DNA from 4 places in the Serratia montpellierensis genome. Region 2 is predicted to be linked to each of the others. Evidence: predicted binding sites of a transcription regulator. Region 2 holds the regulator's gene; each other region holds the start of a gene.
What was found. Region 2 encodes CRP, which controls carbon source genes, mostly activating them, when cyclic AMP is high. Its sites were predicted from a motif close to ATGTGANNNNNNTCACAT; they were not measured.
Positions count from the first base shown of each region.

Region 1 (7,890 bases), on a different contig from region 2:
CGACACCGCGCTGCTGACGAACTGGTTGAGCAACGTGCGGCCGGTGCGCTCACGCGAATTATCGCGGATCAGCAACAGCACCATCAGCCCGACGCAGCTGCCGAGGAACTGGCCGAGCGCCCCGTCGAGAAACTGGGTGACGTTGAACTCCATCGGGTTGCTCAGCACCAGAATGTTGATGGTCCCCGCCAGCAGCCCCAGCGAACCGAGCCGTCGTTTCTGCACCTCGATGCCGATGAAAAACGCCAGCAGGCCGAGGCTGAGACACAGCAGCAAAATGCTCTGCTGCGTCGCCGGCAGGATCACCATGAAGAACAGGGAACCAACCGGGATCGCCGCCAGCATGCCCAGCACGAAATCCATCGCCACCATGCGCGGCGCCGGGGTGCGCATCGCCAGCGAAGTGATTACCGCAATGATCACCATAAAACCGCTGCCGGACGTCCAACCGGTCCACAGCCACAGCAGGCTGCCGAAGGCCGTCGCCACAAAGGTGCGCAGGCCGTTGATCATTGCGTGATGCCCTTCCGCCGAGGTCGGTTTAACCACGGTTTCGTTGCTCAACACCCCCTCTTCCACCGCGCTGATGCTGCAGTTGGCGTGCACGCCTTTCGACAGCAACAGGTAGCGCGTCGCCGCGCCGCCCCAGCCGGTGATGGTCGGCAGCGTTTCCTCGGAGCGATGCGTGGTCAGCACCTGGCGCAACAGCTTCATGCGCTTGTGGATCTCCTGCGGGGTTTCCGCCGGGACCATCAGCTGCTCCCGCAGGCTTTCTTTCAGCGCGTCCGGGTGATTCAACAAGATCAGGTAGGTTTCGCAGGCCTGGGTGATCAGCGTCAGCGACAGGGTATGCAGCGCCTTCACCCGACGGTTGACCTTCTGCCAGCGCGAGGACTCCATCATCAGGTTGTTGCGCATGCCGTCCAGGGCCGTGGTGCTCTTGACCAGATTGCTCCAGGCGCGATCGATGTCTTCTTTGTCGGCGTTGCTGATACACATCTGCATCAGGCGGTATTGATCCACCAGCAGCTGATCCACCGCCCGATCGATGTCCTGCTTGATCGAACGCGGCGAGAACAGCAGATCCGCCAACACGGCGCTGACGATGCCCAGCACGATCTCACTGCAACGTTCGATGGCGAACTGCGGCGCTTCCAGCAGATGAGACTCGCTGGTGGCGACCGTCACGATGATGATCAGCGCGGTATACCCGGCCAGGCCCCAGGCGTAGGAGTTCTCGACCTTGATCAGCGAAGAGAGCCAGGTACAGAAACCGGCCCAGATGCAGCACAGCAGCAGCATCACCACCGGCGCACGGGCGGTGGTGATAATAATGATCAGGCCGACGAAGCAGCCGATAAAGGTGCCGATGATGCGCAGCCAGCCGCGGTGACGGATGGCGCCGGAGAAGGGCTCACCACCGGCGGCAAAGGCCGGGCCGGCGGCGACGATGGCGGCGGTCATCGCCGACCAGCGCGGGGTTTCCAGGTTAAGATGGAAACCGACGAACAGCGCAAACACAATCGCGAAGCTGAGTTTGAAGGCAAATCTCAGCCGGATAAAGGTTGGGCTATTCATTAGCCGAACTCACGCAGCCGGTGCATCAGGCGCACAAAAGGCGAGCCGCTGTCGGCATTGCGATCGTTCTTGCCGACGATCACCACGGTGGCGGTAGTGCCGGCCGGGTACGGATGCTGTTGGTCCTTGGCATCCAGCAGGATCTTCACCGGCACGCGCTGGGCCAGGCGCACCCACTCCAGGTTGCTGTCGATCGAGGCCAACCCTTTGTTGTTCACCGTGCTGCTGCTGTTGTTCACCGCCGCCGCCACGCTGTCGACGGTGCCGTGCATGATGCGGTTGCTGCCGAGCGGGGTGATCTCCGCGCGATCGCCCTTATTCAGGCCGTTCAGCTTGGTTTCTTCCAGATACGCCAGGATGTAGAAGGAGTCTTTTTTCACCAGCGCCACCGCCACCGACCCGCGGGTGATGTATTCACCGGCATGGACGTTGAGGTTAGTGATCCAACCATCGGCCGTCGCGGCGCGCACCGTGGTGCGTTCCAGATCGAGCTGCGCCAGCTCGCGCGCCGCGACGGCCTTCGCCAGCTGATGCTGCACGGTCTGCAGCGAATTGTTCGACTGGTCGATTTCTTCCTGCGACATCGCCTGCACGCCCAGCTTCACGCGGCGACCGGCCTCACGCCGTTTTTCCGCCGCCAGCGTTTGGTAGTAGGCGACGTCGGCGCCGGCTTCCGCCAGCGCCTGCTCATAGCGCGGCCGATCGACCACGAACAGCACCTGCCCTTTCTTCACCAGTTGGTTGTCCACCACCGGCACGTCGGTCAGCAGGCCGCTGACGTCCGGCGCGATCGCCACCACGTCGGCGGTGAACTTGGCGTCACGCGTCCACGGCGACTCGGTGTAGAACACCCAGGCTTTGAATACCGCGGCGATGCCCAGCAGCACAAGAATCAAAGTGATCGCGATTCGGGTTATTTTTATCGAAAAATTTTTCACAGCGACCTCAAACAAAAAGACATGAAATCAGATAAAACAAGCAGCAATACAGCGCGGTATTAAACAGCGCCGGATGCCAGACAAAATCGTAAATCCCCGTCGGCTGCAGCAGGCGGCGCAAGAGAAAAAACAGCGCCAGCGACACCAACAGCTCGAAAAACACCGGCGGAAACGACAGTCCGAAGATGACCATAACCGGAAGCAAACTCATCAATTTTTCCTTATTGTTCACTGCGCCGGAGGAAGACAGGCCTTGCCATTCACATTCTCTTTACATTTTAGCGTGCGCGCGCCACAAATCTTGACCAGACAGCTTGTCCAGGTCACGAACCCGAAAAAAGGTTAAACTTTGGGGCAGACATCCACGACAGGGATTGCGAGGGTGCCGGAGGAGCGGCAGGATTACGTCGCCGATCGCACTCGCACGTTGGTAAGGTCTATTCACCCGACCACGTTATATTAGCCTGCTTACTATCAAGGCATCAACAATCTGTGATCTAAATCACTTTTAAGCCAGAGTGAATAATGGAAAGATTAAAACGGATGTCGGTATTCGCCAAAGTGGTTGAGTTCGGGTCGTTTACCGCGGCCGCGCGCCAACTCGACATGAGCGTTTCATCGATCAGCCAAACCGTCTCGAAACTGGAAAATGAGCTGCAGGTCAAGCTGTTGAACCGCAGCACGCGCAGCATCGGCCTGACCGAGGCCGGCAAAATCTACTATCAGGGCTGCCGACGCATGCTGCAGGAAGTCAGCGAAGTGCATGAGCAGCTGTATGCGTTTAACAATACGCCTGCCGGCACGCTGCGCATCGGCAGCTCATCCACCATGGCGCAAAACGTGCTGGCGAACATGACCGCCGAGATGATGAAAGAGTACCCGGGTCTGACGTTCAACCTGGTGACCGGCATTCCTGCGCCGGACCTGATCACCGACGGATTGGATCTGGTGATCCGCACCGGCGCGCTGCAGGACTCCAGTCTGTTCTCCCGCCGCCTGGGGCAGATGCCGATGGTGGTGTGCGCCGCCAAAAGCTACCTCAGCCAGCACGGCACGCCGCAGAAGCCGAGCGACATGGTCAACTTTTCCTGGCTGGAGTACAGCGTGCGGCCCGACAGCGAATTTGAACTGATGTCGCCGGAGGGCATCACCACGCGCATTTCCCCGCAGGGGCGCTTCGTCACCAACGATTCCTCCACCATGATCCGTTGGCTGAAAAACGGCGCCGGCATCGCCTACGCCCCGCTGATGTGGGTGATCGAAGAGATCAAACGCGGCGAGATCGAGATCCTGTTCAAAAGCTACCATTCTGATCCGCGGCCGATCTACGCGCTCTATACCGAGAAGGACAAACTGCCGCTGAAGGTGCAGGTGTGTATCAACTACCTAACCGACTATTTCGAACGCGTGGCGGCGGTCTATCAGGGCTATCGCTGAGCGCCGCTCAAATAACGGTGCGCCAGCGCGCCCAGCAGCATCAGCGCCAGCATGCCGAGGCCCCATAGCAGCCAGACGGCGTAGCCCGTCCAGGTCAGCAGCAGAGGAAAATAGCTCGCCAGCCCGCTGCCCAGCTGTTTCAGCCACGGCAGCCAGGCATCCAGCACCGTCTGCGGCACCAGGCTCAGCGCACCGTTCACCGGCAACGATGCGTTCCCGGCCGCCTCCGCCAACGCCGGGAGCCAGGCCAGCACCCCGGCTACGCCCCAGGCCAACACGGTCCACAGCGCCATGGCGCCCAGCAGCAGCGCGAGCGTCCAACCGCCCCGGTTCACGGCACACCACCGCCGCACTGCGGGCAAAAGCGGCTGCCCGACGGCAGCGGTGCGGCGCACTGGCCGCAGGTGGCGCTCACCGCGGCAAACGGCTGACCGCAGCGGTGGCAATAACGCGCGCCCGATTTATTCACCGCCCGGCATTCCGGGCACTGCGGCCCCGGCTCGCCATGCTGGTTATAGCGGTTACCATGATGGCCCCCGCCGTGGCCCGCGCGCTGATGACCACCGTTAACACCGCCTTGCCCCAACAACCTTTTCAGTAAGCTCATCCCACCTCTCCTCTGTGCATTGACGCTGAAGCTCACTGTAAACCCTGGAGTAAACTCCAGGGTAAAGCCCGACGATGAGGATTTACGTTTCATTACATCGTAAAAGTGGCAAGGCTTTGATGCCGTTAACAAAAGCATCATCGGCATTATCCCACGTCGCCGCGCTGCGCTATGCTGCGGGAACCTCTCCCTGTATCAGGAATAACCATGAAAAAAATCATACTGGACTGTGACCCGGGGCATGACGACGCGATTGCCCTGCTGCTGGCCTGGGGCAATCCACAGATCGACCTGCTGGCGGTCACCACCGTGGTGGGTAACCAGACGCTGGACAAAGTGACGCGCAACGCGCTGGCGGTGGCGCGCATCGCCAATATCACCGGCGTGCCCTTCGCCGCCGGCTGCCCGCGCCCGCTGGTACGCAATATCGAAGTGGCGCCCGACATTCACGGCGATTCCGGCCTCGATGGCCCGGTGCTGCCGGAACCCCACCTGCAGCTGGACTCGCGCCACGCGGTGGATCTGATCATCGATACCGTGATGGCTCACCCGCCCGGCAGCGTAACGCTGGTGCCGACCGGCGGCCTGACCAATATCGCCATGGCGGTGCGTAAAGAGCCGCGCATTGCCGAGCGGGTCAAGGAAGTGGTGCTGATGGGTGGCGGCTACCATGTGGGCAACTGGAGCGCGGTGGCGGAGTTCAATATCAAAATCGATCCCGAGGCGGCACACATCGTGTTTAACGAAAAATGGCCGCTGACCATGGTCGGGCTGGATCTCACCCACCAGGCTTTGGCCACGTCGGCAGTCTGCGAACGCATCGCCGCCCTGGGCACCCGGCCGGCCACCTTCGTCGGCGAGCTGCTGGCATTCTTTGGCCGTATGTACCGGCAGGCGCAGGGCTTCAGCGCCCCGCCGGTGCACGATCCTTGCGCGGTGGCCTACGTGATCGATCCGAGCGTCATGACGGTGCGTAAAGCGCCGGTGGATATCGAGCTGACCGGCACCCTGACGTTGGGCATGACGGTCGCGGACTTCCGCGCGCCGCCGCCGCCGGACTGCCACACCCAGGTCGCGGTCAAACTGGATCAGGATAAATTCTGGGATCTGGTGGTGGATGCGCTGGAACGGATTGGCGAAGTGGAGTGAGGTTTGTGAAGAGTGGATTAACGCGCTTTGGCAGGCGCGTTACTCCGCCTAACATCGCGGCAACAGGGATAGCCAGACCATTTCCTCGTAATTCCCATAACCACAGAACAATCTTAATGAAATTAAATTAAATTAAACTTAAAAAAAAACAATTAAAACAAAGAAAATTCTTAATAAAAATAAATTCAGACATGATAAAGAAAATATAAAATACAGAGATTGGCAGCGATAAATAAAATCACTTCCGCCGGACTGTCATTGGCAACAACGATTTAACAAAAAAATGCTAACCTCATTGGCTACCTCGCCTGCCGGCCCAAGCGGTCGTTGTCGCACACACGGCGTTCCATTATGCACAAAACAAAATTAACGCATTGATTTATATGCACAAATAAAACAAAAGATTAAAAATTGACTGGGCCGATATGAATTTGAGAAAATGACAACCCTGCTTTTTCAAACAAAGAAAACACCCGTTGCGCAGGTAACTGAATACGGCACCCCTTTTTATATAAGCCGTCCCGTACTCACAGGGAAAAATTATTTATCGCTTCGACATGAAGTCTTTTTAATTCCCATAAAACATTTTATGGCAATGAAGCTTCAGCGAATTTAAACACCAGGATAAGGATAGGGATTTCTCATAACATGCATTCACTGAACGATATCGAGACATGGCAGGTTAACCATGACCGATAAAACCCTCGCCAACGCGCCGGCTATCGCCGTGCTGACCTTACTGCTGATCTGGATGGCGGTGATCCTGCCGGTTTATTACCCCAATATGGGCGGCGACGGCCTGGCGCTGCCGCAAAACATTCTGGCCTGGAGCATCATGGCGCTCACCACGCTGATCGTGACGTTCACCGTTTGCCTTGGCCGTGCCCGTCTTTCGCTGACCCCCACCGCACGCCTGTTGCTGCTCGGCATCGCCGTGCTGGCGCTGCCGCTGCTGTATACCCGCCCCGAGTGGCGTGAAGACGCCCTGTGGCGCTGCGCCGGTCTGCTCGGTGGCTGGCTGTTCTATGTCGCCTGCCTGCAGCTTCGCCTGACAGCCCGGCAGCGCAACCTGTTGCTGTACGGCCTGCTGTTCGCCGTCAGCGTTCAGGCGTTGCTGGCGGCGCTACAGCTGTTCGCCCCCACGCTAGCGTGGGTATCTCCTAACGGCAGCCGGGTCTACGGCGTCTTCCAGCAACCGAACGTACTGGGCAGCTTTATCGCCACCGGGCTGGCTTTGGCGCTCTGGCTGCTGCTCGCCCCTCTCTCTACGTCGACGCGGCGGCAGCTCCCGCTGCTCGCGTTGCTGACCGCTTTCTCCGCCCTGCTGGTGCTGATCCAGTCGCGCGCCGCCTGGCTGGGTGGCGCCCTGGCGGCGGCGCTGCTGCTGTGGCGCTTTGCCCACCAGAGCCCGGCCGCAAGCCGCTGGGCCGGCGGCGCGCTGCTGTTGGGCGTGGCGCTTGGCCTGATGGGGCTGTTCACTGGCCAGCAGGAGCTTATCGCACGCGAAGGCTCTAATTATTCACGTCTGACAATGCTGCAAGATACTCTGAGCATGATCCTGGCCAAACCGCTGCTGGGCTGGGGCTACGGCGGCTTTGAATACAGTTTCGCGCACTTCCGTCTGCAGGCAATGCCCTGGCGAGAAGTGCTGGAAGTCGCCGGGCATCCGCACAATGAAATCCTGCTGTGGTGGGTTGAGGGCGGCCTGCCGGCGCTGGCGGGGATCGTTCTCGTCTTCATCGCCGGCGCGCTGCTGTTGAAACGCGCCTGGCAACGGGATCGCGAGCAGCCGGCCAGTGCGCGCGTCGGGCTGTTTCTGGTGCTGCTGCCAATGCTGGTGCACACCCAGCTGGAATACCCTTTCTATCTGTCTGCGCCGCATTGGCTGGCGTTTCTGCTGCTGCTGGCGCTGCTGGACGGCCAAACCGGCGCGCCCCGCCCGCTGCCGTTCGCTAAAGCCCTGAGCCTGCCGGTGGCGACGGCGGCGGTCGGCGTGTTGGTGATGGCCGTCTTCGCCTGGCAAGGGCGCATGGCGCTCACCCAATCTGAACGCACCATGCTGGCTACCATCGACAGCATCGAGCAGATGCCGGCGCCGGCCGCCTGGCTCTACCGGGAGCGCAAAACCTTCGACGAGCAATCTCATTCGCTGCTGGTCTATAACCAGACGCGTGATGATGC
Region 1 is NZ_VOSN01000021.1:172,431-180,320, forward strand. Features, by position in the region: gene aaeB (p-hydroxybenzoic acid efflux pump subunit AaeB) at 1-1,578, opposite strand, end outside; gene aaeA (p-hydroxybenzoic acid efflux pump subunit AaeA) at 1,578-2,516, opposite strand; gene aaeX (p-hydroxybenzoic acid efflux pump operon protein AaeX) at 2,524-2,727, opposite strand; gene aaeR (HTH-type transcriptional activator AaeR) at 3,042-3,953, shown strand; gene FUU19_RS21510 (hypothetical protein) at 3,944-4,288, opposite strand; gene FUU19_RS21515 (zinc ribbon domain-containing protein) at 4,285-4,560, opposite strand; gene uriH (uridine-preferring nucleoside hydrolase UriH) at 4,768-5,709, shown strand; gene FUU19_RS21525 (PglL family O-oligosaccharyltransferase) at 6,398-7,890, shown strand, end outside.
Region 1: the regulator CRP is predicted to act here: its motif matches at 3,007-3,024, upstream of aaeR (HTH-type transcriptional activator AaeR).

Region 2 (7,890 bases):
CGCGATCAACAAATCGCCGCTGTATGGTCGCTATGAGGATATGATCGACCGCGAGTCCGCCTACGAGAAGCTGTCGTCGGGCGGCTTCGCCACCGTCGGCACCCCGCAGCAAGGGCAGCAACCGCAAGCGCAGCAACAGCAGGCGGGCGGCGGCCTGATGGACGGTTTGAACGAGCTGCTGTTCGGCTCTACTGGCCCGCGCGGCGGCAAGCGCGACGGTATTGTCCAGACCGCCGCCAAGAGCATGGCGCGCGATCTCGGCCGCCAGATCCTGCGCGGCGTGCTGGGGTCGATCACCGGCGGCCGCAAAAAGTAAGCGGAAATTATCGTCGGCAGCGGCGGGTTAAATCAGTACACTGTGGCGGCGTTTTTCTCTGCCGGATCTAACATGCTGCTGCTGATCGATAACTACGACTCCTTTACCTATAACCTTTACCAGTATTTCTGCGAATTGGGCGCCGAGGTGCTGGTGAAGCGCAACGATGAGCTGCAGCTGGCCGATATCGAGCGGCTGGCGCCGCAGCATCTGGTGATTTCCCCTGGCCCCTGTACCCCGAACGAAGCGGGTATCTCGCTGGCCGCCATTCGTCATTTCGCCGGCAAGCTGCCGATCCTCGGCGTGTGCCTGGGGCACCAAGCGCTGGGGCAGGCGTTCGGCGCCGAGGTGGTGCGCGCCCGCGCGGTGATGCACGGCAAAACCTCAGCGATCCGTCACCTGGGCGTCGGCGTGTTTCGCGGCCTGAGCGATCCGTTGACCGTGACCCGCTATCACTCGCTGGTGCTGAAAGCTGATACGCTGCCGGATTGCTTTGAAGTGACCGCCTGGAGTGAACGCGACGGCGTGCGCGACGAGATCATGGGCATCCGCCACCGCACTTTGGCGCTGGAAGGCGTGCAGTTCCATCCGGAAAGCGTGCTCAGCGAGCAGGGCCACCAGCTGCTGGATAATTTCCTCAAGCGTTAATTCCGGTGCGTTTTTTTCGCCCGTCAGGCGTTTTGCGTTTGCGCTTGATTGGTTTTTTATGCATATTTCGTGATTATGTTTTCAATCTGATATTACGATAGCGCTGAAAAACTTTCAGGGTGGAGCCGAAAATGACTGAAAAATCCGCAGTGAGCCGCAGTACCTTTGACCAGGTGATCCTGCCTGTTTATGCGCCTGCCCAGTTTGTGCCGGTGCGCGGCCAAGGCAGCCGGGTCTGGGATCAGCAGGGAAAAGAGTACATCGATTTTTCCGGCGGCATCGCGGTGACGGCGCTGGGGCACTGTCATCCGGCGCTGGTCGAGGCGCTCAAACGCCAGGGCGAAACCCTGTGGCATACCAGCAACGTCTTCACCAATGAGCCCGCGCTGCGCCTGGCAAGCAAACTGATCGACGCCACCTTCGCCGATCGGGTGTTCTTCGCCAACTCCGGCGCAGAGGCCAACGAGGCGGCGTTCAAACTGGCGCGCCATTACGCCATTACCCGTCACAGTCCGTACAAAACCAAAATCATCGCTTTCTATAACGCGTTTCACGGCCGCACGCTGTTCACCGTGTCGGTGGGCGGGCAGGCCAAATACTCCGACGGATTCGGGCCGAAGCCGGCCGACATCGTGCACGTGCCGTTCAACGATCTGGCGGCGGTGAAAGCGGTGATGGACAACCACACCTGCGCAGTGGTGATGGAGCCGATTCAGGGCGAGGGCGGCATTACGCCGGTCGACGCCGACTTCCTCAAAGGCGTGCGCAAACTGTGCGACCAACACCAGGCGCTGCTGGTGTTCGACGAAGTGCAAAGCGGCATGGGGCGCAGCGGCAAGCTGTTCGCCTATATGCATTATGGCGTGACGCCGGACATTCTCACCACCGCCAAGGCGCTGGGCGGCGGTTTCCCGGTCAGCGCCATGCTGACTACCGAAGAGATTGCGTCGGTGATGCAGGTGGGCACTCACGGCACCACCTACGGCGGCAACCCGCTGGCCTGCGCGGTGGCGGAGGCGGCGTTGGATGTGATCAATACGCCGGAAGTGCTGAGCGGCATTGAACAGCGTCACGCGTTGTATGTGCAGGCTTTGCAGGATATCGGCGATAAATACGGTGTTTTCACCGCCATTCGCGGCATGGGGTTGCTGATCGGCGCCGAACTGACGCCGCATTATCATGGCAGAGCACGCGATTTTCTCACCGCCGCCGCTGCGCGTGGGCTGATGATCCTCAACGCCGGGCCGAACGTGATCCGTTTCGCGCCGTCGCTGGTGGTGGAGCTGCAGGACATCGAGGCCGGCATGGCGCTGTTCGAGCTGGCGGTGCAGGATGTGATCAACGCCTGAAGCCCGTGCGGCGAATAACGGGGCGCGGCATGCCGCGCCCTTATTGATCGCGCAGTTTGCGCTTGAGCCAAATGCCGTGGTGCGGGCGCTGGCGCCAGGCCAGCGACGAAATGGTGTGCATCACGCTCAGGTGCGACAAAATGCGCCGCAGATGGCGCTCCATCTCGGTGACGGGCATCTCCGGATGCAGATCCGGCGGCTGCATGATGCCGCTGTTGCCGCTGCTCGGCCCGTCGTATTCCAACCGCTGCTGGCAGCTTTGCAGCGCGATTTCACAGGTCTGCAGATACTCTTCCGCCAGCTTCGGCGTCAGCATGTAGTGCTCGCGCGCCAGAATGGTCATGGCGTTCAGGTGTTCGACGATGAACTGGCTGTGAGTGACCCACAGCCGCATGTCCGCCAGATAGTTCGACGCGAACCCCGGCTCCTGCATCGCCTGATTGAGCGAGGTGAACAGCGCGTTGTGCGCTTGGTTGACCTGCATGCGGGTATAGGCCAGCGCAGTGGCGTCCGGTTCCGGTTGCTTCAGCATCAGCCGCAGCGCGGCTTGATCGTTCTCCAGCGCCTGATGGGCATTCTTGCGCAGCAGCCCGCTTTGCCACTGCGGCCATAGCCAAATGGTGCCGCCGAACGCCAGTACGCAGCCGATCAGCGTATCGATCAGGCGCGGTACCAGAAAATGCGAGCCGTTCAGCGCCAGCAGCTGCAGGGTGTAAACCGCCGTGACCGTAAAGCCAATCACCGACAGCCCGTAGTTCTTGCGCGAAACCAGGTAGGCCAGCAGCGTGATCACCAACATGATGCTCAGCGTTTCTCCTTCCGGCAACTGCAGCTGCAACAGCCCGGCCGCCAGCAGCAGCCCGGCAATCGTGCCCAGCGCACGGTGCTGAATACGCACCCGGGTAGCGTTATACCCGTTTTGGCTCACCAGCATGATGGTGAGCAGGATCCAGTAAGGTTTCGGCAGGTTGAACACCGCACCCAGACTGCTGCCGACCGCCAGCGTCACGCCCAGCCGCGCGGCGTTGCGCAGGGCGGTGGATTTGAACGACAGGTAGCTGACCAGCGCCGGCCAAAACGGCAGGCGGTGCTGGCCGGGCATCAGGTCGCGGCGGTACAGCGGATGCTGGGTACGTAGCAGGCGGGCGATGCGGCTGAAGTGGTAGTAACAAAATTGGCCGACCGGGTTATCGGGATGCTGCGCCGCCATTTTTTCCAGCGCTGCCAGCTCATGGGTCATGGAGAAGCGCTTCGAATGTTGATGGTAGAGAATATCGTGCGCCACCACGCGCAGCCGGCCGGCGATCACCTGAGCATTGCGGCGAATGATCGCTTCGGCCTGGCTCTGCTCCACCAGTTTTTGCACCTCTTCCGGCAGGTGCAGGCTGACGGTGATGTGCTCCTGCAGGTCCATCGCCACCTGAAAGGCGCGCTGCAGGCGTTTTTGCTCGAGGTTGTTGGCGTGCGGCAGGAAATTAAGCTGTTGGTACAACAGGCTGATCAGATCCATCACCTTTTGCTGGCGCACCAGCAGCGGCGGCAGCGCGGTTTGCGGATCGGTGTGCTGGGTCAGCAGCGAGTATTTGGCTTCGAAATAGTCCGCCAGTTCCAGGTAGAGTTGGCTCAGCGTTTCGCGCATCGGCTGTTCTTTCCACAGCTTGAACCAGAACCAGGTGAATAAGCCGTACCAGGCAGTGCCGATCGCGTAAAGCAGCGGCGCCTGCCAGATGGGTACCGTACCGGTCGTGCTGAGGGCGAAGATGGCGGCCACCAGCGCCGCCGGCAACAGCCGGGCGTGCAGCGGGCTGATTTCACCGGTGACGCCGAGCAGCAGCGCCAGGCCCAGCATCAGCGCCGGCAGCGGCACGTGCCACAGCAGTGCCTGTTGCAGCAGCACGCTGCTGAAGGCGAACAGCGAACCGCCGACGATCAGCCGTTTAAAGAAGCGCTTATGCGGCGTGTCCAGACCGGCGATATTGCAGCAGGCGGGCACCAGAGAGAACATCAGGCCGAGCTGTAACTGGCCTATCAACAGGCCGAACAGCACCGGCAGACACAACACCAGCGTTTGTCGCAGTGCGTAGTTGATTTCCGGGTGGTAGATCAGGCGGCGCCACATGGCAGAGAGCAGACAAAAAAACGGCGCAGATTGCGCCGTTTCTTCAGGGATTAACGGGTGCCGTAGACGACAATGGTTTTGCCGTGGGCGGAAATCAGGTTTTGATCTTCCAGCATTTTCAGAATACGGCCAACGGTTTCACGCGAGCAGCCGACGATCTGGCCGATCTCCTGGCGGGTAATTTTGATCTGCATGCCGTCCGGGTGAGTCATGGCGTCGGGTTGTTTCGCCAGATTCAGCAGGGTTTGCGCGATGCGGCCGGTAACGTCCAGGAAGGCGAGGTTGCCCACTTTTTCGGAGGTGACCTGCAGGCGGCTCGCCATTTGGGCGGACAGACGCATCAGGATGTCCGGGTTCACCTGGATCAGCTGGCGGAATTTCTTGTAGGAAATTTCGGCCACTTCACAGGCGGTTTTCGCGCGAACCCAGGCGCTGCGCTCCTGGCCTTCTTCGAACAATCCGAGCTCGCCGATGAAATCCCCCTGGTTGAGGTAGGACAGAATCATCTCTTTACCTTCTTCATCCTTGATCAGCACCGCGACGGAGCCTTTCACGATGTAGTAAAGCGTTTCGGCCTTTTCACCTTGGTGAATCAGCGTACTCTTCGATGGATATTTGTGGATATGGCAATGAGACAGGAACCATTCGAGAGTAGGGTCTGTTTGCGGTTTGCCGAGAACCATTCGCTGTTATCCTCTGTTGTTATCGCTGCCTTGTGTCACAGGGGTCAGAGTTCCCTGTAAAACCCACCTGTAGCCGCAGTTATGAGCGAGGGCTACCGGCAAGTTTTGAGGCGTGTCATAAAAATACGCTGTCGCTCTAGCATATTAACTTGCCGTAAGCGCTGCAAGCTACATTCTGTTAACATACCGGTAAAGGAGCCTTTCTCTGGGCGTTTCCCTGAATACAGTGTCCCGGAAAGATTTATTGCGGCTCTGTTTGTAGCACAGAGTAAGGCGGGTGTCTCGTGTTGTCTCGCTTCAGCATGATTAGCATCAGGTTACGTTGCCTGTTTCTATGCGAAAGCGTACTCTGATTTTAAGAAATCAACCGGAGTGACCAGAATGCAGGCAAGAGTTAAGTGGGTGGAAGGGTTAACGTTTTTGGGTGAATCGGCCTCCGGCCACCAGGTGCTGATGGACGGCAACGCCGGTGATAAAGCGCCCAGCCCGATGGAGATGGTGCTGATGTCGGTGGGCGGCTGCAGCGCGATCGACGTGGTATCCATCCTGCAAAAGGGGCGCAACGACGTGCGCGACTGCGAGGTGAAGCTGACCTCCGAGCGCCGCGAAGAAGCCCCGCGGCTGTTCACCCATATCAATCTGCACTTCATCGTTACCGGCCAGGACCTGACCGACAAGATCGTCGAGCGTGCGGTGAACCTGTCAGCGGAGAAATACTGCTCGGTGGCGCTGATGCTCAACAAGGCCGCCACGGTGACCCACAGCTTCGAGATCCGCCAACCGGCGTAATCGAAACGGAGCGCGGCCCGGCGCCGCGCTCAACGCATTTATTCGATCTTCTTGCCTTCCAGCAACCGCTGCACCAGCGGCGCCATGATCAGCTCCATCGCCAGCCCCATCTTGCCACCCGGCACCACTAACGTATTGATATGCGAGATAAACGAGCCCTGCAGCATCGCCAGCAAATAGGGGAAATCTATCTGATCCAGCCCGCGGAAGTGGATCACCACGAAGCTTTCATCCAGTGAGGGAATGGCCTTGGCGGCGAACGGGTTGGAGGTGTCCACCGTCGGCACGCGCTGGAAGTTGATGTGGGTGCGCGAGAACTGCGGCGTGATGTAGTTGATGTAATCTTCCATCGAACGCACCACTGAATCCATTACCGCTTCGCGAGAGTGGCCGCGCTCGCCGGTATCGCGGATCAGTTTCTGTATCCACTCCAGGTTGACGATCGGCACCACGCCGACCAGCAGATCGACGTGGTTGGCCACGTCATGGTGCTCGGTGACCACGCCGCCGTGCAACCCCTCGTAGAACAGCACGTCGGTCGGCGCCGGCAGCGGTTCCCACGGGGTGAAGGTACCCGGCACCTGATTGTAGGGCACCGCTTCGTCGTAGGTGTGCAGATACTTGCGCGAGCGCCCGGTGCCGTTCTTGCCGTAGTCGATAAAGCTCTGCTGCAGCAGACCGAAGTCGTTGGCCTCGGGGCCGAAATAGCTGATGTGTCTGCCCAGATCGCGCGCTTTGCGGATCGCCGCGTCCATTTCCGGCCGGGTGTAGCGATGGAAGCTGTCGCCCTCCAGCTCGGCGGCGCGGATGTTGAGCTGCTGGAAGATCTTACGGAACGCCACGCTGGTGGTGGTAGTGCCGGCGCCGCTGGAACCGGTCACCGCGATAACGGGATGTTTGGCAGACATGGTGGTTGTCACTCCGTGTTGAATGCGCCGGCGTCAGGGGGGTATTGTGGCTCTTGTTGACGCTCTCTATCTCAGGGAAAAAATGGCGCGCGCTAGTTTGCAATGCCCCATTGTTACCTGATTTTTTCCGTCAGTCATAGAACCGTGCGCCACTAAATTTCTTCCTGCCCGGCGCGGAACTGACCGCGCGGCATGATGTTGACGCTCTCGTGCAGTTCCGACCACACCAGCACCACTTCGCCGTTTTTCAGCTGGCGGCGCACGTCCTCCACCTTCTGTTCCAGCGAGCGTTCGTGTTCGCCGTAATCGGTGCCTTCGCGCAGTACAAAGGATTCGATCAGGCTGTTCAGGGTGTCGGTTGCCAGTTCTTGCCAGGGAATGATCACGTCGGGATGTCCAGATAAGGGGAAAGCCAGGCCGGAATGCGATGTTCCAGCCACATGTGCGGTTTTTTCAGCGTGCCACCGACGAAGCCGACGTGGCCGCCGTACTCGGTCAGCTGATATTCAATATTGCGCGGCAGGCCGGCGACGTCGGGGATCACCTCATGGGTCATGAAGGGATCGTCCTTCGCATGGATGATCAGCAGCGGCGTCTGGACAGCCGGCAACAGCGGCAGGGCGCTGCAGCGGCGATAATAGTCGGTAGCGTCGCTGAAGCCGTGAATGCGCGAGGTGATGGCGTCGTCGAATTCGCGGATGCGCCGCAACCCGTTCAGCTGTGACAGTTTGAGCGGCAGGGTGTCCGGGTAGTGCAACAGCTTGCGGGTGGCGTTTTGTTTCAGCTGCCCCAGCAGGTAGCGCTGATAAACGCGGGAGAAACCTTGCTCCATGCGGTAGGCGCAAGGCTCCAGCATCAGCGGCGCCGAGACCACCACCGCCGCCTGCAGCAGGCTGTCGGCGCCTTGCTGTGCCAGATAGCAGGCCAGCATGTTGCCGCCGAGCGAAACGCCTACCGCCGCGGTCGGCACCTCGCCGTAGCGGTCGCGCAGCCAGCGCAGGAAGATGCGCGCTTCTTCGGTTTCACCGGAGTGGTAGATGCGCTGCTTGCGGTTGGGCACGCCGCTGCAGCCGCGAAA
Region 2 is NZ_VOSN01000004.1:191,414-199,303, forward strand. Features, by position in the region: gene FUU19_RS05030 (helicase HerA-like domain-containing protein) at 1-316, shown strand, start outside; gene FUU19_RS05035 (aminodeoxychorismate synthase component II) at 389-964, shown strand; gene argD (bifunctional acetylornithine/succinyldiaminopimelate transaminase) at 1,096-2,313, shown strand; gene FUU19_RS05045 (YccS/YhfK family putative transporter) at 2,354-4,432, opposite strand; gene crp (cAMP-activated global transcriptional regulator CRP) at 4,483-5,115, opposite strand; gene FUU19_RS05055 (OsmC family protein) at 5,497-5,904, shown strand; gene FUU19_RS05060 (phosphoribulokinase) at 5,943-6,812, opposite strand; gene FUU19_RS05065 (YheU family protein) at 6,965-7,198, opposite strand; gene FUU19_RS05070 (hydrolase) at 7,195-7,890, opposite strand, start outside.

Region 3 (7,890 bases), on a different contig from region 2:
CAACGGCCCGCTGGGCGTTACCACCTACGGCGACGTGTTCCACCAGAACGAAGTGGAGCAGTCCACCTACAACTTCGAATACGCCGACGTCGACTTCCTGTTCTCCTGCTTCGAGCAGTACGAGAAAGAAGCCCAATCGCTGCTGGCGCTGGAAAAACCGCTGCCGCTGCCGGCCTACGAACGTATCCTGAAGGCGGGCCATACCTTCAACCTGCTGGACGCGCGCAAGGCGATTTCGGTGACCGAGCGTCAACGCTACATTCTGCGCATCCGCACGCTGACCAAAGCCGTTGCCGAAGCCTACTACGCTTCCCGCGAAGCGCTGGGCTTCCCGATGTGCAACAAGAAGAACGAGAACTAAGAGGCAGCCATGAATCAACAGACTTTCCTGGTGGAAATCGGCACGGAAGAGCTGCCGCCGAAGGCGCTTCGTTCCCTGGCGGAATCTTTCGCCGCCAACTTCACCGCCGAGCTGGACAACGCCGGCCTGGAACACGGTGACGTGAGCTGGTTCGCCGCACCGCGCCGCCTGGCGCTGAAAGTGGCCAACCTGAGCGCGGCACAGGCCGATCGCGAAATTGAAAAACGCGGCCCGGCGATCGCCCAGGCGTTCGACGCCGAAGGTAAACCGAGCAAAGCGGCCGAAGGCTGGGCGCGCGGCTGCGGTATCACCGTCGATCAGGCTGAACGCCTGGTGACCGACAAGGGCGAGTGGTTGATGTACCGCGCCCACGTCAAAGGCCAGTCGGCGCAACAACTGCTGGCCGGCATGGTCAGCACCGCGCTCGGCAAGCTGCCGATCCCGAAACTGATGCGTTGGGGCGACTCCGACGTGCAGTTCGTGCGTCCGGTACATACCGTCACGATGCTGCTGGGCGCCGATCTGATCCCAGGCACCGTGCTGGGCATCGACTCTGCGCGCACCGTGCGCGGCCACCGCTTCATGGGCGAAGCCGAGTTCACCCTCGACAATGCCGACCAATACCCGCAGATCCTGCTGGAGCGCGGCAAAGTGGTTGCCGACTACGAAGCGCGTAAAGCCCTCATCAAACGCGATGCCGAACTGGCGGCGCAGAAGATTGGCGGCAAGGCCGAACTGAGTGAAAGCCTGCTGGAAGAAGTGGCTTCGCTGGTGGAATGGCCGGTGGTGCTGACCGCCAAATTCGAAGAGAAATTCCTGGCGGTGCCGGCGGAAGCGCTGGTGTACACCATGAAGGGCGACCAGAAGTATTTCCCGGTGTACGACGCCGCGGGCAAACTGCTGCCGAACTTTATCTTCGTGGCCAACATCGAGTCGAAAGACCCGCAGCAGATCATCTCCGGTAACGAGAAGGTGGTGCGTCCGCGTCTGGCCGACGCCGAGTTCTTCTTCAACACCGACCGCAAGAAGCGTCTGGAAGACAACCTGCCGCGCCTGGAAACCGTGTTGTTCCAACAGCAGCTGGGCACCCTGCGCGACAAGACCGACCGCATTCAGGCGCTGGCGGGCTGGGTTGCCGGCCAGATCGGCGCCGACGTCAACCACGCTACTCGTGCGGGCCTGCTGTCGAAGTGCGACCTGATGACCAACATGGTGTTCGAATTCACCGACACCCAGGGCGTGATGGGCATGCACTATGCGCGCCACGACGGTGAGGCGGAAGACGTCGCCGTTGCGCTGAACGAGCAGTATCAGCCGCGCTACGCCGGCGATGCGCTGCCGCAGTCGCTGGTGGCCTGTTCCCTGGCGATCGCCGACAAGATGGACACCCTGGCCGGCATCTTCGGCATCGGTCAGCATCCGAAGGGCGATAAAGACCCGTTTGCGCTGCGCCGAGCCGCGCTGGGCGTGCTGCGCATCATCGTCGAGAAAAACCTGCCGCTGGATCTGCAGACCCTGACCGAAGAGGCCGTGCGCCTGTACGGCAGCAAGCTGACCAACGCCAAGGTGGTCGACGAGGTGGTGGAATTCATGCTGGGCCGCTTCCGCGCCTGGTATCAGGAAGAAGGCCACGCGGTCGATACCATTCAGGCGGTGCTGGCGCGCCGTCCGACCAAGCCGGCCGACTTCGACGCGCGCGTCAAGGCGGTATCCCACTTCCGTACGCTGGAAGCGGCGGCGGCGCTGGCTGCGGCCAACAAACGCGTCTCCAACATTCTGGCCAAGTCTACCGAAACGCTGAACGACAGCGTGCGCGCCTCGGTGCTGAAGGACGCGGCGGAGATCCAGCTGGCGACTCACCTGGTGGTGCTGCGCGACAAACTGCAGCCGTACTTCGCGGCGGGCAACTACCAGGAAGCGCTGGTGGAACTGGCCGCGCTGCGTGAGCCGGTGGATGCGTTCTTCGACAACGTGATGGTAATGGCGGACGATGCGGAAGTGCGCGTAAACCGCCTGACGCTGCTGAGCAAGCTGCGCGAACTGTTCCTGCAGGTGGCGGATATCTCCGTGCTGCAGTAAGCGATTCTCTGCTGTGAAAAGGCGCCTGCGGGCGCCTTTTTTTATTTCCGTTTCCTGGGTGCGAAGGCAAGGTCGCCTGGCGACTTGGGGGGCGACTTGGGGGGCGACTTGGGGGGGCGACTTGGGGAAATTGAAGCGTCCGGTCGCCGACGGCAATGAACCTCAGTGCGTTTTGCGCACGATTTTCAACCGCATCCGGCCGGGGCAATGCTCATCGCAAACGGAATCGCGTATCGGAACGCCGCCAGTTGATCTATTCTTATAGGCGCACGGAGTGCGCAAAAAGGGGCGGAGTCCAATGAAAAAGCAGGTTTATAACAGGAGTTATGTCACATGGCGGTAGGGATCCAGAGCAGAGGTTTCGCGCGTTGGTTGGCACCGGTATTGGCATTGTTGGTGGTCATGCAATTGACCGCCTGCGGCGATAAAGAGCCGGAACAGCGCAAAGCATTTATCGATTACTTACAGAATACCGTGATGCGCAGCGGGGCGAATATCCCCACGTTGAGCGAAGATCAGAAGCAGAAGTTCGGCAACTATGCCGGCGATTACGCGATTTTGGTCGGTTTTTCGCAGCAGTTGTCCAAATCGGTCGGCGCCAGCCTGACCCCGGCGCTGGATCAGATTAACCAGATCCGCACCGCGCAGGACTACCTGAACAAACGCGACGCGCTGCAGCAATCGGTCGGGGCGTTGAACCTGCTGGGCCAGCAGATCCAGTCTGCCAAATCGCAGGCGGATACTGCCCACGCGGCGCTGAAACAGCCTGACGATCTGAAGGCGGTGTACAACCAGGCCTATGACAAAATCGTCACCGCACCGGCCAACGCCTTGATGCCGGCGATCCCGACCACCGCCAGCTTTGTGCAGGATCTGGTGCAGGTCGGCGATTTCCTACAGAGCCAGGGTAATCAGGTCAGCTTCAACAACAACGGTGTGCAGTTCCGCACCGCGCAGCAGGTGGCGCAGTACAACACCATGATGTCGAATCTGGTGGCCAAACAGCAGAACCTGATGAATGCGCAGAAGACCATTCAAAGCGTGACGCAATAACGCGTCCACGCGCGAAACAGGCCGGCAATGCCGGCCTGTTTTATTTCCCCTCAGCGTTTCCAATAGCTTGCTGGTTTATTGCGCAGGCTTCTGTACTACACTTCAATTAATCCATTCATTCGGCAATGTAGTTTTCTTTCATTCATCACTTCGCTAGTTCCCGGCGGGATGAGTGCTCTCAGGGAAGATCAAACAGAGCGTCGCGATAGGGCGCTGCAGCTAAAAATAAATTGTGATGTTTATCACAATTTAAAAACAAACCATCAGGTTTAAAGTGTGACGAATATCACTTTATTGTGTGTTTTGAGGCGGTTTTTTTCTCACTGTGCTTTTTTTACACGCCATAAATGTGATCTTCGTCACTATAAAGGGTGGCTTGTTGGGGTGTTATGTGTGATTTGTATCACAAAAAATCCGTGAAGTTCGCGTGACAAAAACAGCGTGATAGAGTCCGTTTCGCATACAGCGGCAACACGGCTGGATCGTCACAACAATAATCACGCGCTCTATTGTCAGCGCGTAACAATAGGGGTGTGTTTTATGTTTTCACCAGACATCAAGGTTAAAGTGCAAAACTTTGGCCGCTTCCTGAGCAACATGGTGATGCCCAACATCGGCGCCTTTATCGCCTGGGGGATTATCACCGCACTATTCATTCCAACCGGCTGGCTGCCGAATGAAACCTTAGCCAAGCTGGTCGGCCCGATGATCACCTACCTGCTGCCGCTGCTGATCGGTTATACCGGCGGGCGGCTGGTGGGCGGCGATCGCGGCGGCGTCGTGGGCGCCATTACCACCATGGGCGTCATCGTCGGCGCCGACATGCCGATGTTCCTCGGCGCGATGATCGCCGGCCCGCTGGGCGGCTGGGCTATCAAGCATTTCGACCGCTGGGTGGACGGCAAGATCAAAAGCGGTTTTGAAATGCTGGTGAACAACTTCTCCGCCGGCATTATCGGCATGCTGCTGGCTATCCTGGCCTTCCTGGGCATCGGGCCGCTGGTGGAGGTGCTCTCCAAGCTGCTGGCGGCGGGCGTGCACGTCATGGTGACGAACAACCTGCTGCCATTGGCGTCCATCTTCGTTGAACCGGCGAAAATCCTGTTCCTGAACAACGCCATCAACCACGGCATCTTCTCGCCGCTGGGTATCCAGCAGGCCACGGAAGCCGGTAAGTCGGTATTCTTCCTGATTGAAGCCAACCCAGGTCCGGGCATGGGCGTGCTGATGGCCTACATGTTCTTCGGCCGCGGCAGCGCCAAGCAATCCGCCGGCGGTGCGGCGATCATTCACTTCCTGGGCGGCATCCACGAAATCTATTTCCCTTACGTGCTGATGAATCCACGCCTGCTGCTTGCGGTGATCTTGGGCGGCATGACCGGCGTCTTCACCCTGACGATGCTGAACGGCGGCCTGGTTTCTCCGGCTTCCCCGGGCTCGATCCTGGCGGTGCTGGCGATGACGCCGAAAGGCGCCTACTTCGCCAACATTGCGGCGGTGTGCGCAGCCTTTGCCGTCTCCTTCGTGGTGTCCGCTTTCCTGCTGAAAACCTCCAAGGTGAAAGAGGATGACGATCTGGAAGCCGCAACCCGTCGCATGCAAGAGATGAAATCGCAGTCCAAAGGCGGCGCCGCGGCGTCGGCATCGGTCGACGGCGATCTGAGCACCGTGCGCAAAATCATCGTCGCCTGCGATGCGGGCATGGGTTCCAGCGCGATGGGCGCCGGGGTGCTGCGCAAGAAAGTGGCCGACGCCGGGCTGAAGAACATCTCGGTGACCAACAGCGCCATCAACAGCCTGCCGGACGATGTGGATCTGGTGATCACGCACCGCGATCTGACCGAACGCGCGATGCGCCACGCGCCGCAGGCCCAGCACATCTCGCTGACCAACTTCCTCGACAGCAAGCTGTACAGCGATCTGGTCGACCGTTTGGTGGCGGTCAACAAAACCACCGACAACCAGCAGAAGGTGCTGGGCGCGCTGGACGACAGCTTCGAAGCCGGGGAACCGAACCTGTTCAAGCTGAGCGAGAGCAACGTGTTCCTCAACCTGCAGGCCAGCGACAAAGAGCAGGCGATCCGCTTCGCCGGCGAGCAGCTGGTGAAAGGCGGCTATGTCGAGGCGGAATACGTGCCGGCGATGCTGGAGCGCGAAAAGCTCACTTCCACCTACCTGGGCGAGTCGATCGCCGTGCCGCACGGCACCATCGAGGCCAAAGACCGGGTGCTGCGCACCGGCGTGGTGTTCTGCCAGTACCCGCAGGGCGTGCGCTTCGGCGATGAAGAGGATGAAGTGGCGCGCCTGGTGATCGGCATCGCCGCGCGCAACAACGAGCATATTCAGGTGATCACCAGCCTGACCAACGCGCTGGATGACGAGAGCGTGATCGAGCGGCTGGCGAATACCACCAGCGTGCAGGAAGTGCTGGACCTGCTCGGCGGCAAAAAAGCCGGATAACAGAATCATTTTAAAGGGTGCAGCTTGCTGCACCCTTCGACATTAAGAAGGTAGGGTTATGAAAGCATTACATTTTGGCGCAGGGAACATCGGCCGCGGTTTTATCGGCAAGCTGCTGGCGGACGCCGGGGTTGAACTGACCTTCGCCGACGTCAATCAAACGGTGCTGGATCTGCTGAACAGCCGTAAAAGCTACGCGGTGCACGTGGTGGGTGAGCAAGAACGCGTGGAGAGCGTCAACAACGTCAGCGCCGTCAACAGCGGCAGTGAGGCTGCGGTGGCGCTGATCGCCGAAGCGGATCTGGTGACCACCGCCGTTGGCCCGCAAATTCTCGCCAAAATCGCCGGCACGATCGCCAAAGGGCTGGTGCTGCGCCATCAGCAGGGCAATGTGCAACCGCTGAACATCATCGCCTGCGAGAACATGGTGCGCGGCACCAGCCAGCTGAAGCAGCATGTGTTCGCCGCGCTGCCGCAGGACGAACAGGCATGGGTTGAGCAGCACGTCGGCTTCGTCGATTCGGCGGTCGACCGCATCGTGCCGCCGGCGGACAGCAACGACCCGTTGGAAGTGACGGTGGAAACCTTCAGCGAATGGATCGTCGATCAGACCCAGTTCAAAGGCCAGCCTCCGGCGATCGCCGGTATGGAGCTGACCGACAACCTGATGGCGTTCGTCGAACGCAAGCTGTTCACCCTCAACACCGGTCACGCCATCACCGCCTACCTCGGCCAACAGGCCGGGCTGCAAACCATTCGCGACGCCATTCTCGACCCGGCGATCCGCCGCGTGGTGAAAGGGGCGATGGAAGAGAGCGGCGCGGTGCTGATCAAGCGCTACGGCTTCGACGCCGACAAGCACGCCGCCTACATCAACAAAATCCTCGGCCGCTTCGAAAACCCGTATCTGCACGACGACGTCGAGCGCGTGGGCCGCCAGCCGCTGCGCAAACTGAGCGCCGGCGATCGCCTGATCAAACCGCTGCTGGGTACGCTGGAATACGGCCTGCCGCACGCCAACCTGATCCAGGGCATCGCCGCCGCCATGAGCTACCGCAGCGAACAGGATCCGCAGGCGCTGGAGCTGGCGGAACTGCTGAACACGCTCGGGCCGAAAGCCGCGCTGGCGCAAATTTCCGGCCTGCCGGCGGAAAGCGAGGTTGTAGAAGAGGCCGTTGCTGTGTATAACGCCATGCACAAGTAGAATCGTGATGATGAACACCCGAGCGCAGCTTGCTGCGCTCCTGCAACCCGAGTTCGGCATCGACGGCCCTCCCCACGCCTTTCGAAAAGCGACGATGGAAGAAGCACAGGCATTTGAAAACCAGGTTCTGGAAAAGCTGAACGCGGGCAAAACGGTGCGCAGCTTCCTGATCGCAGCGGTAGAGCTGCTGGCGGAAGCGCTCAACGTGCTGGTGGTGCAGGTATTCCGCAAGGACGATTACGCGGTGAAATATGCCGTCGAACCGCTATTGTCCGGCAGCGGCCCGCTCGGGGAGCTGTCGGTGCGCCTGAAGCTGATGTACGGGCTGGGGGTGATCTCCCGCCACGAATATGAAGACGCCGAACTGCTGATGGCGATGCGCGAAGAGCTGAACCACGACGGCTCGGAATACCGTTTCGTCGACGACGAAATCCTCGGGCCGTTCGGCGAGCTGCACTGCGTGGCCGCGCTGCCGCCGGTGCCGACTTTCCTGCAGCCGGGCGAAGCGGATGAAGCGCTGATCGCCATGCAGCGCCAGCGCTATCAGCAGATGGTGCGCTCCACCATGGTACTGTCCATTACCGATCTGATCGCCGGCATCGGCGCCAAACAACCTTCCCGGCTCTCTCCTCTCGGCCGCGGCTAAGCAAAGGCCGCGCGCCACTCGTCGAACAACAACCACAGCGCGGTGGCGGCCATTAGGCCGGACATCACGCCGTTGAAGGCGCGCAGT
Region 3 is NZ_VOSN01000001.1:191,607-199,496, reverse strand. Features, by position in the region: gene glyQ (glycine--tRNA ligase subunit alpha) at 1-361, shown strand, start outside; gene glyS (glycine--tRNA ligase subunit beta) at 371-2,440, shown strand; gene FUU19_RS00895 (DUF3053 domain-containing protein) at 2,774-3,493, shown strand; gene FUU19_RS00890 (PTS mannitol transporter subunit IICBA) at 4,034-5,953, shown strand; gene FUU19_RS00885 (mannitol-1-phosphate 5-dehydrogenase) at 6,012-7,157, shown strand; gene FUU19_RS00880 (MltR family transcriptional regulator) at 7,252-7,803, shown strand; gene FUU19_RS00875 (LysE family translocator) at 7,800-7,890, opposite strand, start outside.
Region 3: the regulator CRP is predicted to act here: its motif matches at 3,768-3,785, upstream of FUU19_RS00890 (PTS mannitol transporter subunit IICBA).

Region 4 (7,890 bases), on a different contig from region 2:
AGTTTTCGGGTCTGCTCATTGTCTTTCAACGTGAAGGTCAGGATGACGCCGTTGTCATCTTCATCGTGCGCCGTCAGACTCCAGGGTTGATTGCGGGCAAAACCGTGGGAGGGTTGCGCCACCGGGCCGAACCACGGCCAGCAGATCGGCACGCCGCCGCGGATGGCCTTGCCTTTGGCAAAAGGCGTATTGTTGCTGAGCCAAATGACCGGCTGTTCACCGCTGGGCTGCCAGGCCAGCAAATGGGCGCCCTGCAGTGCGACGGCCGCGCGCACTTTAGGGTGCGAGACCACCACTACGCCCAACTCATCGAGTTGACGCTGGCTGATGTAAGGCGAAATCTGTTCGGAAACGGGCAGGGTGAAAATTTTCTCGTTCATTCCATAACCTTCTTGTTTGCCGGAGAGACAAATAAAAAAGGGCGACAAAAATGTCGCCCTCATTATCAGCTTAACATCATGCCATTACTTGGAGATGTGAGCGATCAGGTCCAGAACCTTGTTGGAATAACCGGTTTCGTTGTCGTACCAGGAAACCAGTTTCACGAAGTTGTCGTTCAGTGCGATACCGGCTTTGGCATCGAACACGGAAGTCAGTACTTCGCCGTTGAAATCGGTGGAAACCACGTCGTCTTCAACATAGCCCAGAACGCCTTTCATAGAACCTTCAGCGGCGTCTTTGATGGCTTTCTTGATTTCTTCGTAGGTAGCTGCTTTTTCCAGACGCACGGTCAGGTCAACAACGGATACGTTAGGCGTCGGTACGCGGAACGCCATACCGGTCAGTTTGCCTTTCAGCTCTGGCAGAACAACGCCAACCGCTTTCGCTGCGCCGGTAGAAGAAGGGATGATGTTCTGGGATGCGCCGCGGCCGCCGCGCCAGTCTTTGTGAGACGGGCCATCAACAGTTTTCTGAGTGGCGGTGGTCGCGTGAACGGTGGTCATCAGGCCTTCAACGATACCGAAGTTGTCGTTGATGACTTTAGCCAGCGGCGCCAGGCAGTTGGTGGTGCAAGAGGCGTTGGACACGATGTCCTGGCCGGCATATTTGTCAAAGTTGGCGCCACGCACGAACATTGGGGTCGCATCTTTGGATGGGCCAGTCAGAACGACTTTTTTAGCGCCAGCGGTGATGTGTTTACGTGCGGTTTCGTCGGTCAGGAAGATACCGGTCGCTTCAGCAACCACGTCAACACCCACTTCGTTCCACTTCAGGTTAGCCGGGTCTTTCTCTGCGGTAACACGGATGGTTTTGCCGTTAACAACCAGGTGGCCGTCTTTAACTTCTACCGTACCGTTGAAACGGCCGTGAGTAGAGTCATACTTCAGCATGTAAGCCATGTACTCTGCGTCCAACAGGTCGTTGATTGCAACGATCTCGATGTCAGAACGCTCTTGAGCAGCACGGAAAACAATGCGACCGATACGGCCAAAACCGTTGATACCTACTTTGATAGTCATATATTCCACCAGCTATTTGTTAGTGAATAAAAGGTTGGTTGTAAAATTACAAAAACCTTACCCAGCGTCAAGCGGAATCGTGTCAATTCTTGCGGCAAGTCAAACCGGAAGGGTGGTTTTGCACGCTTATTGCACAGTCCATTTGCGCTCGGCCTTATCCGTTATATGGGGACAAGCCGCCAAGTATAAAGTCAGCATACGCAAGATGTGTGATCGCTATCACATATCATCGTGACGTGGCCTTTATGGGCTACAGTTTAGGCCAAAAATCTCTGCAGCGGTGTTAATTTTTTGTTATTATTAATCATTGTTTTCGTTGACATTATCCATATTCAGAGATAAGCACAAATGGCTAAAGAGACAACCCCCGGTCATCCGGTCACGGAACTGAATGAAATCCAACGTTATGTGACGCAACAGCGCGGCACCGAAGCGCCGTTCAGTGGCAAATTGCTGCACAACAAGCGCGAGGGCGTGTACCATTGTCTGTGCTGTAACCAGCCGCTGTTCTATTCCGAAACCAAATACGATTCCGGCTGCGGCTGGCCGAGCTTTTATGAGCCGGTTTCCGCCGATGCAATCCGTTATCTTGATGATAATTCACATAATATGCATCGTATTGAAATCCGCTGCGGCCACTGTGACGCGCACCTGGGGCACGTTTTCCCCGATGGCCCGCAGCCGACCGGCGACCGCTACTGCGTCAACTCCGCCTCGCTGAGTTTCACCGATGGCGAAAATGGCGACCAAACGGCCGGCTAAGTGGTAATTTAACCAACAAAATCGATTCAGCTAATTATTCATCTGTAAGCGAGAAGGGCTCTGATGGACGTGAAAGATCTGATTGCGGCGATGACGCCCGAGATATACCAGCGCCTGGTACAGGCGGTTGAGCTGGGCAAATGGCCGGACGGCGTGGCGCTGACGCCGGAGCAAAAAGAAAACAGCCTGCAGGCGGTGATGCTGTGGCAGTCGATGAACAACGTCGATCCGCAGCACATGAGCATCGGTACCGACGGGCAGATCGTGATGAAGAGCAAGCAAGAGCTGAAACAGCAGTTCGTTGCCGAGCCGCTGGCCAAACTCAAGCCGCAGTAAGGCTGCCCTAAAGCGGGGCGATGCCGCCATCGCCCCGTCGATTCACCGTTTTTCGCCCTTTATGCCCAGCGATTCCGCCAGCTGCTGCGCCAGCCGGTTGTTGTCGTCCGCGCCGTACTCCCAGAACATCGCTCCTCCCAATCCCTGGCTTTTGATGTACTCGGCCTTGATGGCCACCGAACGCGGGTTCTCGTAGGAGATGGCGAACAAGGGTTTGCCTGCGGCGGATTGCAGCGTCAGGTAAGGTACCTTGGCGTCGTCATCCCAGTGTTCGCGAAAACGATGCTGCGGATCGTTGAGCAATTTGCTGACGATATCGAGGTATTTAAAGTAAGTATCTTTGCTGAGATCCAGCCCCAGCGCGTTGAACAGGGTGGTTTCGCGCGTGCTGAAGTATGGCTGCGTCACCGGATGCTTGGCGGCCTCCGGCTTGTCCCAGTCGATGCCGGCCTCGGTCGCCCGTTTCGGCACCCGGCCGTAGAAACCGATGCCCAGGTTCATCTGTGCCGGTTTCAGCCCGGCAGCCAGATAATTCTTTACCACGAAATCGGCGCTGTAGCGGTCGGCGGCCGCTACGGTTGGCCAACGCTTTGAATCGTACAGGTTGGCATTGAAGTACTGCGTGCCGTAAGCCATGTCGTAGGTCATCAGATTGATGTAGTCGAGGTAAGGGGCAATACTTTTCACATCGACCCATTCCAGCGGGCTTTTGACGTTGGCCCCGACGGCGATGGTTAACAGCTTGCCTTTCCCCAGCGCCTGATGAAGCTCTTTCAGCAGCTGGGTGAAGTTGTCGCGGTCTGCCGGTTGGCTTTCCACCAGTCCCCAGGCGCCGTTCACCGGATATTCCCAGTCCAGATCGATACCATCCAGCTGATACTGTGCGATCACCTGCAGCGCGGAGCGGATGAATATCGCCCGGTTTTCCGCAGTAGCGGCGGCGCCGGAGAAACCCCGTGCGCCCCAGCCGCCGACCGACAACAGCACTTTCAGCTCGGGGTTCTGTTTACGCAGCACCGGCAGCCGTTGCAGATCGGCCGTTACCTTCGGCGACAGGTAGATCTGGTGGCGGCGAGCGGGGTCTTTCAGCGCCGCATTGGCTTCGTCTTTCTCACCGTTGTAGATCAGGCCGAACGAATAGTTGAGGTGAGTGATTTGCGTGACGTCCAGCTTGTCGATGTCGCCACCGGGGCCGGCGGTGACGTCGCCGCCGCCGTTGAAGTAGCCGACGGAAAGATAAGCCGCCTGGGCCGTGCTTACGCCGGCCATAGCCAACTGCACCGCTGCCAGCAAAGGCAGCAGTTTTCGGGTTATTTTCATGTCTGTCTCCTTGGATCGGCAAGGCCGACCGTACCGCCAGAGGCGGTCACAATAAAGCCGGGCTCAGCGGGCCCCGGATGCGTATAACCGATTGACGCCAAAAGTGTCGCAGCCATAACAGCAAAAGCACCTGCCGGTCACAAGCCGTTGGGGAAGAAGAAGGGCGGTATTGTGAGCGGCGTCGATATTTTCGCCGCCGCTCAGAGTGGGCACCGGTGGCGCCCGAGAGGATTTAGTGGGCGAGAAACTGTGACAGGGTAACCAGTTGTGCGCCGGCGCGCGCCATGTCCTGCAGCGCCCGTTCGCTGTCGTCCGGCTGCAGATTCACGCCGCGGCAGCCGTCGACGATCACCTGCGTTGGATAACCGGCAGCCAGCGCATCCAGCACGCTGAACTTCACGCAGTAATCGGTCGCCAGGCCCATGACAGCCAGTCGCCGGACGCCCTGCGATTGCAGCCAGCCGTGCAGTTCGGTCTGCGCTCGGTGGCCGTTATCGAAAAACGCGCTGTAGCTGTCGATATCCGTATCCTGGCCCTTGCGAAAAACGGCATTGATGTGCTGCCGCTGCAACTGAGGGTGAAAATCGGCACCGTGGCTCCCTTGCACGCAGTGCACTGGCCACCACACCTGCGGCAGGCCTTCCAGCTCGCCGAGGGTACCGACCTGCGCATGGGAGTTCACCGCAAAGCTGCGGTGATTGGCCGGGTGCCAGTCCTGGCTGGCTACCACCGGCTCGCCACGCGCCAGACAGGCGGCGATCGCCTGATTGGCAACCGGGATGACGGCGTCGCCCTCCGTGACCGCCAGCGCGCCGCCGGGGCAGAAATCGTTTTGCAGATCGATCAACAATAGGGCCGTTTTCATCGCCGCTCCAAAGATCAGTAGGTTAACCGTTGATGCTCAGTTCGCCGCGCAGGTCTTGCTGCATCAGGGCGCGGATTTGTTCCGGCGTCAGCGGCTGGCTCAGCAGGTAGTGCAGCTTGGTCAGGGCGGCTTCCACCGTCATGTCGAAACCGCTGATCACCCCGGCGTGCGCCAGCGCGTTACCGGTAGCGTAGCCTTCCATATTGACGCGCCCGGAGATGCACTGCGTCAGGTTGACCACCACGATGCCGCGTTCGGAGGCCGCACGCAACTCGTCGATCAGCTCGGCCTTCTGCGGCGCATTACCGACGCCGTAGGAGCGCAGGATCAGTGCCTTGACCGGCTGCAGCAGGAAATTGCGCACCACCGCGCCGGAAATGCCCGGATAGATAGTGACCACGCCGATCGGCTGCGGCGTGATGTCGTGCACCCGCAGCGCGCCGTTGCAAGCCGGGCTGTCGATGCCGTGCTGGCGACGAATGTGAATGCCGGCTTCCAGCAGCGGCGGCAGATTCGGGGAGGCGAAGGCGTCGAAGCCGTCGGCGTGCGCTTTGGTGGTGCGGTTGCCGCGGAACAGCTTGTTGTTGAAGAACAGGCTGACTTCGTTCACCGGATGGTTGGCCGCCAGATACAGCGCGTTGAGCAGGTTGGTCTGGCCATCGGAACGCAGCTCCGCCAGCGGAATCTGCGAACCGGTGACGATCACCGGTTTATCCAGGTTTTCCAGCATGAAGGAGAGCGCCGATGCGGTGAACGCCATGGTATCGGTGCCGTGCAGGATCACGAAGCCGTCGTAGCGATCGTAGTTCTGCTTGATGTCGTCGGCGATGTGCTGCCAGTCTTCCGGCGTCATGTCCGAAGAGTCAATCAATGGCGCATATTCATGAATGGTGAAATCCGGCATTTCCGGGCGATGGAATTCGGGCATCAGCGCCAGCTGGCGCTGCAGGTGGCCGGAAACCGGGATATAGCCGTGATCGGAGCGCTGCATGCCGATGGTGCCGCCGGTGTAGGCGACGTAAATGGATTTCTTTTGCATGGTCATGATTTTAACAAAGATAAGATGGGCTGAATTATAGGGGCATGGCGGCAGAAAAAAAGCCCGGCGATGGCCGGGCTGCAGAATTATTTGTTAGCGGACTTCTCCGCAGGTTAGACAGATCGCATAACGGTTTTGCGGATCGTTCAGGTTATTGAACAAGCCCGGCTGCTCTTTCACCGCGTTGGCGACCGAGGCCAGCGGGGCAGGCAACATGGCCTGAATCGCCGCAGGCAGCATGGCGTGAATGGAAACGCCGAACTGGCTGAGCACCATATCGCTGAGGCTCGGGGTGTCGACGAACCAGTCGAGCTGCCACTGCTGCAGCTTCGCCAGCTCGGCGGCTTTCTTCACCGCGTCGTCGAAATCGCCCAACTGATCGACCAGGCCGTTGGCCTTGGCGTCGCTGCCGAGCCAGACGTGGCCCTGGGCGATTTGATCGACCTGCTGCGGGGTCATTTTGCGCGATTTGGCAACCAGATCGAGGAAGTTCTTGTAACCGTTTTCGATATTCAGCTGCATCATCTGCGAGAACTCCTGCGGCAGCGCCTTGGTGATCGCGATGTCGGCCAGCGGTGAGGTCGCCACGCCGTCGGTGTGCACGCCCAGCGTATCCAGGGTTTTCTCGTAGGTGTTGATGATGCCGAAAATGCCGATGGAGCCGGTCAGGGTGCTCGGGCTGGCGATGATGTAGTCGGCTGGCGTCGAGACCCAGTAGCCGCCCGACGCAGCCATGCCGCCCATCGACACCACCACGGGTTTGCCGGCGGCGCGCACGGCGGCCAGCTCGGAACGGATCACTTCGGACGCGCTGACGCTGCCGCCCGGGCTGTTGACGCGGAACACCACGGCTTTAATGGCCGGATCCAGACGCGCCTGACGCAGTTCGGCGGCGGTGGTATCACCCCCGACATTGCCCGGCGTTTGCGGGCCATCCATGATGGCGCCGTTGGCGAATACCACGGCGATCTTGCCGCCCTGGTTCGCGTCCGGTTTCGGCTGATAGTCGTAGATGCTGATGGCGTTGAAATCGTTCGCCTGTTTGTCCCAGCCGAAGGTTTTGACCAGCTGATTTTCGATCGCGGTGCGCGACGCCAGCTCGTCCACCAGCTTATTGTCCAGCGCATAGCGGGCGGTGTCGCCACCGGCCGCCTGCAGGCCGCTCAGTACGCCGGCGGCGCCCGGGAACAGCTGCTGCGGCGTCAGCTGGCGGTTGGCCGCGACGGTCTCGAGATAGTTTTGCCACAGACCGCCAATCCAGCGGCTGTCCGCTTCGCGCGCCGCCGGGGACATGTCGTCGCGGATCAGCGGTTCGACCGCCGATTTATAGGTGCCGACGCGGAAGATATTGGTGGTGACCTTGAGCATGTCCAGCAACGACTTGTAATACAGGTTGTTGGTGGCGAAACCGTGCAGATCGACCGCGCCCTGCGGCGACAGGTAGACCTTGTTGGCGTAGCTGGCCAGATAGTATTGCGTCTGGTTGTAGCTGTCGCCGATGGCGAAGATCGGTTTGCCGCTGTCGCGGAACTCGCGCAGCGCTTTGCCGATATAGCGCAGCGACGGCTGATCGGCGCCGGCGAAGTCATTCAGCTGCAACACCATGCCGGTAATGTTTTTGTCGTCTTTGGCCTTGCGGATGCTGTCTACCACGTCGAACAGCGAGTTTTCCTGTAGGCGGCTGCTGGAGGCGCCCAACAGCTCGCGGCCCCACTGCCGTACCCGGTTGTTTACCGAAGGTTGATCGACCACCACGCCGCTTAAGTCGACCAGCAGTGCGCCGCGCGCCGGAGCCGTCGAGGTGGAGGAGCTTTGGAAGGACAGATAGATACCGACCCCAACCAGGATCAGCAAGACCAGGAACAGGTTAAGGATCAGTTCCCTGATAAAATTCAGCAGACGCCATGTCCACCGGAAAATGCCGGCAATAATTTGCCACAATGTGCGCATGTGCTCTCCAACAAGAGTCGAGAATGTTCCGCTATCCTAATGAGCGGCCGGGTAAATGTCAGCTTTAAATCGTGGCACACAGACGCTATCGCCGAGGCTGTAACTCGTCGTTTAGCTATGTTAACGTGGCCGGAATGAAAATTGTTATCAGGAGTTTA
Region 4 is NZ_VOSN01000013.1:416,433-424,322, reverse strand. Features, by position in the region: gene FUU19_RS13760 (D-hexose-6-phosphate mutarotase) at 1-380, opposite strand, end outside; gene gapA (glyceraldehyde-3-phosphate dehydrogenase) at 465-1,460, opposite strand; gene msrB (peptide-methionine (R)-S-oxide reductase MsrB) at 1,809-2,222, shown strand; gene FUU19_RS13745 (YeaC family protein) at 2,286-2,558, shown strand; gene chiD (chitinase ChiD) at 2,601-3,878, opposite strand; gene pncA (bifunctional nicotinamidase/pyrazinamidase) at 4,111-4,743, opposite strand; gene ansA (asparaginase) at 4,766-5,782, opposite strand; gene sppA (signal peptide peptidase SppA) at 5,876-7,732, opposite strand.
Region 4: the regulator CRP is predicted to act here: its motif matches at 1,668-1,685, upstream of msrB (peptide-methionine (R)-S-oxide reductase MsrB).